DNA from 3 places in the Pulveribacter sp. genome. Region 3 is predicted to be linked to each of the others. Evidence: predicted binding sites of a transcription regulator. Region 3 holds the regulator's gene; each other region holds the start of a gene.
The links. Region 3 encodes HrcA, which represses chaperone genes, less so after heat shock. Its sites were predicted from a motif close to TTAGCACTCNNNNNNNNNGAGTGCTAA; they were not measured.

Region 1 (3,274 bases), on a different contig from region 3:
GACGCGCCTGAAGACGCCACTGTACCGCTTCAAGTCGAGGGACCGCTGCGGTTCGATGTGCACCAGGTCGAATTGTTCATACGCTGCCCGCGGCGATTCTTCTACACGCACATCCTGCAGACCGGCGGGAAGCGCGCCGTCACGGCCTTCATGCAGATGCATGAATGTGTCCGGAAGTTGTTCAAGAAGGTCGTGAAGGGCGAACTCACCTCCACCGGTACCCATCTGCGAGAGGACGTCTGCCAGGCCCTGACGGAAGAAGGCCTCGGTGAACATGGGTACTTCGAGCACTACACGCAGTTCGCCGTCGCCATGATCGAGTACTTCGCGTCGACGCGCAGGGGCTATGAGGCGCGAGAGCCGCAGGCATTGCACGTCAGCTATGCTGGGGAAGAGATTGTGGTGACGCCGGACGACGTGCTTGTTGCAGCGGACGGCAGGATCACGCTGCGCCGGGTCTCGACCGGCCACAGCCGCGGTGAAGACGCCAAGTCCATCAGCGCGGCCGCATTTCTGGCAGCTGCCGGTGAGGCTTTCCCGGGCGCGACGGTCGAACTGGTCTACTTGGCTGACAGGAGTTCGACTGCGCTCGCTCTCAAGTCCAAGGAAATGGACACGCGGCGAAGGAACATGGAGTCACACCTGCGAACCATTCGAGCAGGTGCATTCCAAGCCAAGCCTTCAGCTTTCAGCTGCCCCAATTGCCCGGCGCTGTTCATTTGTGGACCCGTGCCTTCGGGGTCGTTGACGTTCAGACGCGATGCTAAGCAGGTATAGCGAAAGCGAGGTGTACACGCTGGGTCACCTCGACAGCAGCTCCGCTGCGTTCGCACCTCCGAATTTCGTTCGCTCAAGGATCGGCTCTGCCGACAAAATCTCGGACGCAAAGCGCACCGCTCTGCGTGTTGGGCCGCTGCGTCACAAAAGAGTCACCTGCGGACGACGGGAGTTTTTTGGCCCCTCGCTGGCATTTTTCCATCTATGGGGCGCGGTGGCTCAATGACCGCAATTGCGCCAAGCCCGTGAACTCGGCGCTCACACGCGAGCGACTGCAATCGCTGCACAGCGGCAGTCCGAGGCGTCAGGCTCAGTGGATGTAACAGGTCGTGAGCAGCCCCTCACGACTGTTCCTGTAACGCGCGCATTTGGCCGCAGTAACTGGCCGTCTCATCTGTGAGCAGTCACGGTCATGAGCAAGCTGCTCGCGACGCAGGGCCACGTGGACACGTGGTTAGTCTTTTTGGCGCGGTGACCACGCAGATCGCAACCATGACATGTTGAGGTTCGTAATCGCAAGGTGCAGAAGTGCACCAATGGCAACCATATGAACCCGAGTTGCCCGACAAGCAGTCCGTCCGGACTAGCGTCAACGTAGTGGGCTAGCCCGGCCTACGAAGCCCCCAGAGCCAAAGCAGCCAGCGATGCCTAGGAGCATTCTTGAATTTTGCTCAAAATTCAAGCAAAGCTCTGCTCATAAAACTGAGCATCTGAGAGAAAACCTATTGAAATTCATAGAGTTAGCGGTGCCACAACATGCGTCAGAAGTACAAAACTCAATGAAAAAAGTACAAAACTCAGCGGAAATCGACAACAGCGTCAAGATGCTCTTCCCTCCTACGCCATTGCAGGAACTTATGGCCTTAGCACTCTCTCTAACTGAGTGCTAATATGAGATTCAAGTTACATGAAAGGACATCTGTCATGACCCTCCAGACTGCCCCTTCCGCGACCTCGCTGGCGCCCGTCAGCGCCTGGGCCCTGGTGCCACCGCTGGGGAATCTGGACGCCTACATCTCTGCCGCCAACCGCATCCCCCTGCTGACGCAGGAGGAGGAGCAGCGCTATGCGCGCCAGCTGCGGGAGGACGGCGACGTGGACGCGGCCGGCCGGCTGGTGCTGTCGCACCTGCGGCTGGTGGTGTCGATCTCGCGCCAGTACCTCGGCTACGGTTTGCCGCACGGCGACCTGATCCAGGAAGGCAATGTGGGCCTGATGAAGGCCGTCAAGCGCTTCGACCCCGACCAGGGCGTGCGCCTGGTCAGCTATGCCATGCACTGGATCAAGGCCGAGATTCACGAGTACATCCTGAAGAACTGGCGCATGGTCAAGGTGGCCACCACCAAGGCGCAGCGCAAACTGTTCTTCAATCTGCGCTCCATGAAGCAGGGTTTCAAGGCCGACGCGTCCGACACCCACCGCGACACCCTGTCCGAGCAGGAAATCGACCTGATGGCCGAGCAGCTGAACGTCAAGCGCGAGGACGTGATCGAGATGGAGACCCGCCTGTCCGGCGGCGACGTGCTGCTGGACCCTGCGCCCAGCGACGATGGCGAGCACGCCTTCGGCCCCATCGCCTACCTGGCGGACGCGGCGCACGAGCCCACGGCCATGATCGAGTCGCGCCAGCGCGACGAGCTGGCCACCGACGGCATCGCCACGGCGCTGGACAGCCTGGACGCGCGCAGCCGCCGCATCGTCGAGCAGCGCTGGCTGCACGTGAACGACGACGGCTCGGGCGGCATGACGCTGCACCAGCTGGCCGCCGAGTATGGCGTGAGCGCCGAGCGCATCCGCCAAATCGAGGTGGCAGCCATGAAGAAGATGCGCAAGGCGCTGGCCGAGTACGCCTGACCTTCGCACCCGCTCACTCGCCCGGCTGCAGCCGGGCGGATAATCCAAGGCGCGCTGCCCTCCCGGGCGGCGCGCTTTTTTCATGCCCGCGGCCTCTGCTGCGCCGCGTGCCGCACCATTACAGGAGATGCATCCCATGACCGCTCGCCGCCGCCTGCTTGCCCTGGCCGCCCTCGCCCTCGCGCCTGCCTTGGGCATCGCCCAGGGCACCGCCACCCCTGGCTGGCCGGCTAAAACGGTGCGCATCGTCGTGGGCTTTCCGCCCGGCTCCTCGCCCGACCTGACGGCGCGTACCTTTGCCGAGCCGCTGTCGCAGGCCCTGGGCCAGCCGGTCATCGTGGAGAACAAGGTCGGCGCGGGCGGCAACATCGGCGCCGACGCCGTAGCCAAGGCGACGGATGGCCACACCATCGGACTGTTCATCAACGGCAACCTGACCATTGCCAAGCTGATCAACCCGCAGGTGCCCTACGACCCGGCGCGCGACCTGGCGCCGCTGTCGCTGATCGGCGTATCGCCGCTGGTGCTCACGGCTCCCGTGGGCCAGGAAGGCGTGCCATCCACGGGCGACGCGCGTGCCTTCCTGGCCGCGGCGCGCGCTGCGGGCGACCGCTGGAGCTACGGCACGCCCGGCGTGGGCACG
Region 2 (3,274 bases), 210 kb from region 3:
CGCCGTGTGTGACCTCTGCCACCCCTTTGACTACCACCCAATGCTCGGCGCGATGCCGGTGCATTTGCAGGCTCAAGCTGGCCCCGGGGTTAACAACGATGCGCTTGACCTGGAAACGTTCACCGCCATCGATACGGTCGTACCAGCCCCAGGGCCGGTGCACCTTGCGGTGCTGTTGCGCCAAGGTCTGGTCACTACCGCGTACCAAGCGAGCTACCACGTGCTTGACCTCTTGGGTACAGCGCTTGTCGGCGACCAAGACAGCGTCGGGAGTTTCGACCACGATAAGGTTTTGCAGCCCCACCCCTGCCACCAGGCGGCTACTGGACATCAGCAGGGAGTCGCGACAGCCATGGTGCAACACCGATTCACCTACCAATGCGTTGCCTTGGGGATCGCGGTCACTCACGCTCCAGAACGCGTCCCATGCGCCAACGTCGGACCAGCCCGCCTGCAGGGGTACTACACGGGCCGCAATACCCCATTCTGGATGGGCCGGCAGTTTCTCCATAACGGCGTAGTCGATGGAGTCTGGCGGGCAATCGTTAAATGCTGCGGCATCCGGCCGGATGAAGTCCAGATCCTGCCGTGCCGCCTGCATGGCAGCCCGACAGGCCTGAAGAATGTCGTTCCGGGTGCGCCCCATGGCTTGAACCCAGGTGCTGGCGCGCAGCATGAAAATTCCGCTGTTCCACAGATAGGTACCTGACTCCAGATACTGCTGTGCCACTGCATGGCTAGGCTTTTCAGAAAACCCCTCAACCGCGAATATCTCTTGGCCATGCGCAGGGCGGTATTGGATATAGCCATAGCCAGTTTCGGGATATTGGGGCACCACGCCAAAAGTGACGATCTCTCCCAGGCACGCGACCTTATAGGCTGTCTGCACGGCTGCTTGAAAAGCGGGCAAATCTTCTATCACATGGTCTGCAGGCATGGCCAGCATCACGGGGTCTTCACCATTTGCAGTGGCAAACAGCGCAGCCAAGGTGAGTGCCGGCGCCGTATTGCGAGCAGAAGGCTCCAACAGAATGGCAGCATGGTGGATACCAGCTTCCATCAACTGCCCCGCTGCTAAGAACCGATGTTCTTCATTGCACACCAGCACAGGGGCTGGTGCCTGTGGAACAGAGGTCGACAGAGCCTGCAACCGTCGAGCCGTCTGCTGCAGCATGGTTCGGCTTCCGTTCAGCGCCAAGAATTGCTTAGGATGGTTCTTGCGCGACAGGGGCCACAGGCGGGTGCCAGAGCCGCCAGACAGAATGACAGGCAACAGCATTACGGTCGCTTCGTATGAGGGGCGAGTTCTTCGGCAGCCTCCTGGCGCAGGCTCTCAAGGTCTGCCTCCAACAATGCCAACCGCTGGTTCAGCCGCCGCACGTCACGCTCGATACGAGTGTTGACCATATCAGCGTGCAGCGCCTTGACCAGCAGCACGATGCTCGCCAATAGCAGTAGCAGTGCTGGCGGGTAGCTGAAACCCGTCCAGCGCGCCAACCGGTCGATCAGCCCAGGCCACGCTCCCAGCACAGCCGCGGCGCCTGCGACCACCACCCAGAACAGACCGTGCATCAAGTAGAGATGGTCGCGGCGGATGAGGTACAGGATCAGCACCGCCAGCCCGATGCCGAGCAGGGCCGTGGTCATTTGCAAGGAAGCCATCGGACGCTTGCGCTCCTCATAGACAAGCCAGACGCAAAGCTGTGCGTGTGCCGCGGGCGCATGGTTGCAGCGCAGCGCCGCTGGCCTGCAGCCGTGGCAAAGATGGAAATGGGTGTAGGGGGCGCGCAGGCCAGACGATCTGCGGCGCCGGGCGGATTGTACAAACGCGGCTTACGCGAGCATTTCGGGGCCAAGCCCTTGAAAAGGTCTCAGACACCCGTATCATTAGCACTCGAAGCAGACGAGTGCTAGCAGCACCGTAGGCTGACACCCCAAGCGCCCGCCCTCCACAGCGGGCGCACTGTTTGACCTCTACAGCAACCCTTTTTCTTCACAGGAGAGAGCCATGAACCTTCGCCCCCTGCACGATCGCGTGATCGTCAAGCGTATCGAGAGCGAAACCACCACCGCTTCGGGCATCGTGATCCCCGACAACGCTGCCGAGAAGCCCGATCAGGGTGAAGTGCTGGCCGTGGGCCCGGGCAAGCTGGACGAGGACGGCGACCGCATTGCCATGGGCGTCAAGGTCGGCGACCGCGTGCTGTTCGGCAAGTACAGCGGCCAGACCGTCAAGCTGCACGGCGAGGAGCTGCTGGTCATGAAGGAAGACGACCTGTTCGCAGTCGTTGAGAAGTAATTCTCCGCCACCTCGCAGACCTATCAATTTTCATAGCTGCCAGCGCTTGCCAGACAAGCGTTAGCAGCGGATTTGACGCATATTCTTGAGGAGCCAAACATGGCAGCAAAAGACGTAGTTTTCGGCGGCGAAGCCCGCGCCCGCATGGTTGAAGGCGTGAACATCCTGGCCAACGCGGTCAAGGTGACTCTGGGCCCCAAGGGCCGCAACGTGGTGCTGGAGCGCTCGTTCGGCGCCCCCACGGTGACCAAGGACGGCGTGTCCGTGGCCAAGGAAATCGAGCTCAAGGACAAGCTGCAGAACATGGGCGCCCAGCTCGTGAAGGAAGTGGCCTCCAAGACCAACGACATCGCCGGTGACGGCACCACCACCGCCACGGTGCTGGCCCAGTCCATCGTGCGCGAAGGCTCCAAGTACGTGGCCGCCGGCCTGAACCCGATGGATCTGAAGCGCGGCATCGACAAGGCCGTCGTCGCCCTGGTCGAGCAGCTGAAGAAGCAGTCCAAGGCCACCACCACCTCCAAGGAAATCGCCCAGGTGGGTTCGATCTCGGCCAACTCCGACGAGTCGGTGGGCAAGATCATTGCCGACGCCATGGACAAGGTCGGCAAGGAAGGCGTGATCACCGTCGAAGACGGCAAGAGCCTGGACAACGAGCTGGACGTCGTGGAAGGCATGCAGTTCGACCGCGGCTACCTGAGCCCCTACTTCATCAACAACCCCGAGAAGCAGGCCGCGATCCTGGACAACCCCTTCGTGCTGCTGTTCGACAAGAAGATCAGCAACATCCGTGACCTGCTGCCCACGCTGGAGCAGGTTGCCAAGGCCGGCCGTCCGCTGCTGATCATCGCCGAGGAAGTCGAGGGCGAAGCCCTGGCGACCCTGGTGGTGAACACCATCCGCGGCATCCTGAAGGTTGTGGCTGTCAAGGCTCCTGGCTTCGGCGACCGCCGCAAGGCCATGCTGGAAGACATC
Region 3 (3,274 bases):
GCGGTTGCTTGGGTCGGCTGCTCGGCCGTTGTGGGTGCTGCAACCGGTTCAACGGCGGTCGCGGGAGCCATGGTTGCCAGTGCATCGGCCTGCGGTGCGCCCTCTAGAGGTGCGGCGGCAAGCGCCGGCTCTGCGGCAGCCGCCTCTTCAGCCACCGGTTTCTCCGCAGCCGGCGCATCGACAGCGGCTGAAGGCGCGGCTCGCGGTTCGGCCTTCGGCAAGGCTACGGGCGGCGGGGTCGATGTTTGGCGCAGCGCCTGCTCGCGCTGCGGTCCCAGCAGGTAGAGCGTGGCAACCGCCGTCGCCAGCAGTGCCAGGGCCGCGCCGCCAGTCGCCACGGCGGCCAGGCGCGCCCGGCTGGCCGCGCGCCGCTCCAGCAGGCCCATGGCCTCCAACATGGTCGGCGCAGCCTCGACGGCGGCGGCAATGTTCCGCTGTACCTGCCGGTGCACCAGCGCGTCGCCGTACAACCCAGGCACGGCAAAGGCCAGCAGCGCCAAAGCCAGCATCAGCCCCGCCAGCACCGGCGCCGGCAGCGCCCGCCCGCCCGCCGCCAGGGCGCCCAGCAGCAGGGCCAGCACCAGCAGCCCGGCCAGATAGGCCAGCAGCGCGCCCCACAGCCGCCGGAAGACCATCCAGCCCAGCGTGCAGAAAGCTGCGGCGCTGTTCCAGCCGGGCAGCACACGCTCGGTGGCATCCATGCGCGCGAAGGCGGCGAGGTAGTGCTCCGCGGAGCCCACCGGCCCCAGCGCCGCCCGGTACAGCGCCACCGTCATGCTGGTCGGCGCCGCCATGCTCCCCGGCGCGCCGCCGGAGTGCGTCGCGTAGGCGGCCTGGGCTGTGCTGGCGTGCATGCGCGGCATTCTGGCATGCACCCCATCCGGGTAAATAGGGTTAGCAAGGAGGCCGGATTGGCGGCAGAAAAAAGCAAAAGCCCGCCATCTGTGGTTCGATGGCGGGCTCTTTCTGTCCGGCTTGGTAGGGCGTGCTGGGCTCGAACCAGCGACCAAGGGATTATGAGTCCCCTGCTCTGACCAACTGAGCTAACGCCCCGGAGGCGCCGTTCACGGCGGGCGCTATTGTAAGGGGCTCACTTGCGGTGGCTCAGGGCGTTGGAGACCAGCTTGGAGGTGATGTCCACGATCTGGATCATGCGGTCGTAGGCCATGCGCGTGGGGCCGATCACGCCCAGCGTGCCCACCACCTGGCCGTCCACCTCGTAGGGCGCGCTGACCACCGACAGCTCCTCGAACGGCACCACCTGGCTTTCACCGCCGATGAAGATGCGCACGCCCTCGGCGCGGCTGGAGATGTCCAGCAGGCGCAGGATCTGGGTCTTTTGCTCGAACAGGTCGAAGGCGCGGCGCAGGTGGCCCATGTCGCTGGAGAAGTCGCTCACCGACAGCAAATTGCGCTCGCCGGAGATCACCACCTCTTCGCGCGACTCGCTCATGGCCTCGGTACCGGCGCTCACCGCTGCCTGCATCAGGTCGGCGATCTCGCCGCGCAGCTGCTCGACCTCGCCCTTCAGGCGCTCGCGCACCTGCTCCATGGCCAGGCCGGCGTAGTTGGAGTTCAGGAAGTTGGCGGCCTCCACCAGCTGCGACTGGGTGTAGTCCACCTCGGTGAAGATGACGCGGTTTTGCACGTCCCCGTCGGGCGAGACGATGATGACCAGCAGGCGCCGCTCGGACAGGCGCAAGAATTCGATGTGGCGAAACACCGACGCGCGCCGCGGCGCCATGACCACGCCGACGAACTGCGACAGGTTGGACAGCAGGTGCGCAGCGTTGGCGATCACCTTCTGCGGCTGCTCGGGCATCAGCTGCAGCGCCGGCAGCTCGCCCTTTTGCACCGTGAGCATGGTGTCCACGAACAGGCGGTAGCCCTTGGCGGTGGGAATGCGCCCGGCAGAGGTGTGGGGGCTGACGATCAGGCCCAGCTCCTCCAGGTCGGCCATCACGTTGCGGATGGTGGCCGGCGACAGGTCCAGCCCCGAAGCGCGCGACAGCGTGCGCGAACCGACGGGCTGGCCTTCGGAGATGTAGCGCTCTACCAGCGCCTTGAGCAGCACCTTGGCACGGTCATCCAGCATCACGTCATTTTAGTGATGTAATTTCCACCCAATGATGCCCATCTTCCGCCGCGTCGCAGTCATCGGCAAATACCAGCGCCCCCCAGCCGCAACGGCTGCCGAGGGTTCGCGCGAGGTCATCGACGGCATTGCGCAGTTCGTCCTTGCCCAGGGCTGCGAGCTGGCGCTGGAGGCCGAAACCGCCGCTCTGCTGGACCTGGGCGCTCGCTACCCCACGCTGGACGTGGAAGGTATTGGCCGCCAGTGCGACCTGTGTCTGGTGGTGGGTGGCGACGGCACCATGCTGGGCGTGGGCCGGCACCTGGCCAGCTACGGCACGCCGCTGGTGGGCATCAACCAGGGACGGCTGGGCTTCATCACCGACGTGCCGCTGGACAGCTACCAGGACGCCCTCACGCCCATCCTGCACGGCGAATACGAGGAAGACGTGCGCCCGCTCATGCAGGCCTGCGTGATGCGGGGCGGCGAATGCGTGTTCCAGGCGCTGGCGCTCAACGACGTGGTGGTCAACCGCGGCTCCACATCGGGCATGGTAGAGCTGCGCATCGAGGTGGATGGCGTCTTCGTCGCCAACCAGCGGGCAGACGGTCTGATCGTCGCCTCGCCCACCGGCTCCACGGCCTATGCGCTGTCTGCGGGCGGGCCCATGCTGCACCCGTCCATTCCCGGCTGGGTGCTGGTGCCGATTGCGCCGCACATGTTGTCCAACCGGCCCATCGTGCTGTCCGACGCCAGCGAGGTGGCGATCGAGGTGGTGGGCGGGCGCGACATCAGCGCCAATTTCGACATGCAGTCGCTGGCCTCGCTGCAGCACGGCGACCGCATCCTGGTGCGCCGCTCGGCGCACCGCGTGTGTTTTCTGCATCCGCGCGGCTGGAGCTACTTTGCCACCTTGCGCAAGAAGCTCCGCTGGAACGAGGGAGGTTCCTGACCATGGCCCTGAGGCGTATCGCGCTCTCGGACTTCGTGATCGTGCGCTCGCTGGAGCTGGACCTGCAGGCTGGCTTCACCGTCCTGACCGGCGAGACGGGCGCGGGCAAATCCATCCTGATCGACGCACTGCAGCTGCTGCTGGGCGCGCGCGCGGACACCGGCGTGATCCGCGAGGGCGCGCAGCGCACCGACATCAGCGCCGAGTTCGACGCCGATGGCCCGCCGGCACTGGCCGCCTGGCTGCAC

Region 1: the regulator HrcA is predicted to act here: its motif matches at 1,641-1,667, upstream of rpoH (RNA polymerase sigma factor RpoH).
Region 2: the regulator HrcA is predicted to act here: its motif matches at 1,888-1,914, upstream of groES (co-chaperone GroES).

The regions. Positions count from the first base shown of each region.
Region 1 is NZ_DAMATK010000004.1:231,434-234,707, reverse strand. Features, by position in the region: gene RT282_RS13625 (3'-5' exonuclease) at 1-777, shown strand, start outside; gene rpoH (RNA polymerase sigma factor RpoH) at 1,702-2,631, shown strand; gene RT282_RS13615 (Bug family tripartite tricarboxylate transporter substrate binding protein) at 2,759-3,274, shown strand, end outside.
Region 2 is NZ_DAMATK010000001.1:825,523-828,796, reverse strand. Features, by position in the region: gene RT282_RS03845 (mannose-1-phosphate guanylyltransferase/mannose-6-phosphate isomerase) at 1-1,279, opposite strand, end outside; gene RT282_RS03840 (DUF2304 domain-containing protein) at 1,279-1,662, opposite strand; gene groES (co-chaperone GroES) at 2,009-2,299, shown strand; gene groL (chaperonin GroEL) at 2,399-3,274, shown strand, end outside.
Region 3 is NZ_DAMATK010000001.1:1,030,683-1,033,956, reverse strand. Features, by position in the region: gene RT282_RS04825 (SPOR domain-containing protein) at 1-854, opposite strand, end outside; tRNA gene RT282_RS04820 (tRNA-Ile) at 977-1,053, opposite strand; gene hrcA (heat-inducible transcriptional repressor HrcA) at 1,091-2,095, opposite strand; gene RT282_RS04810 (NAD kinase) at 2,127-3,026, shown strand; gene recN (DNA repair protein RecN) at 3,029-3,274, shown strand, end outside.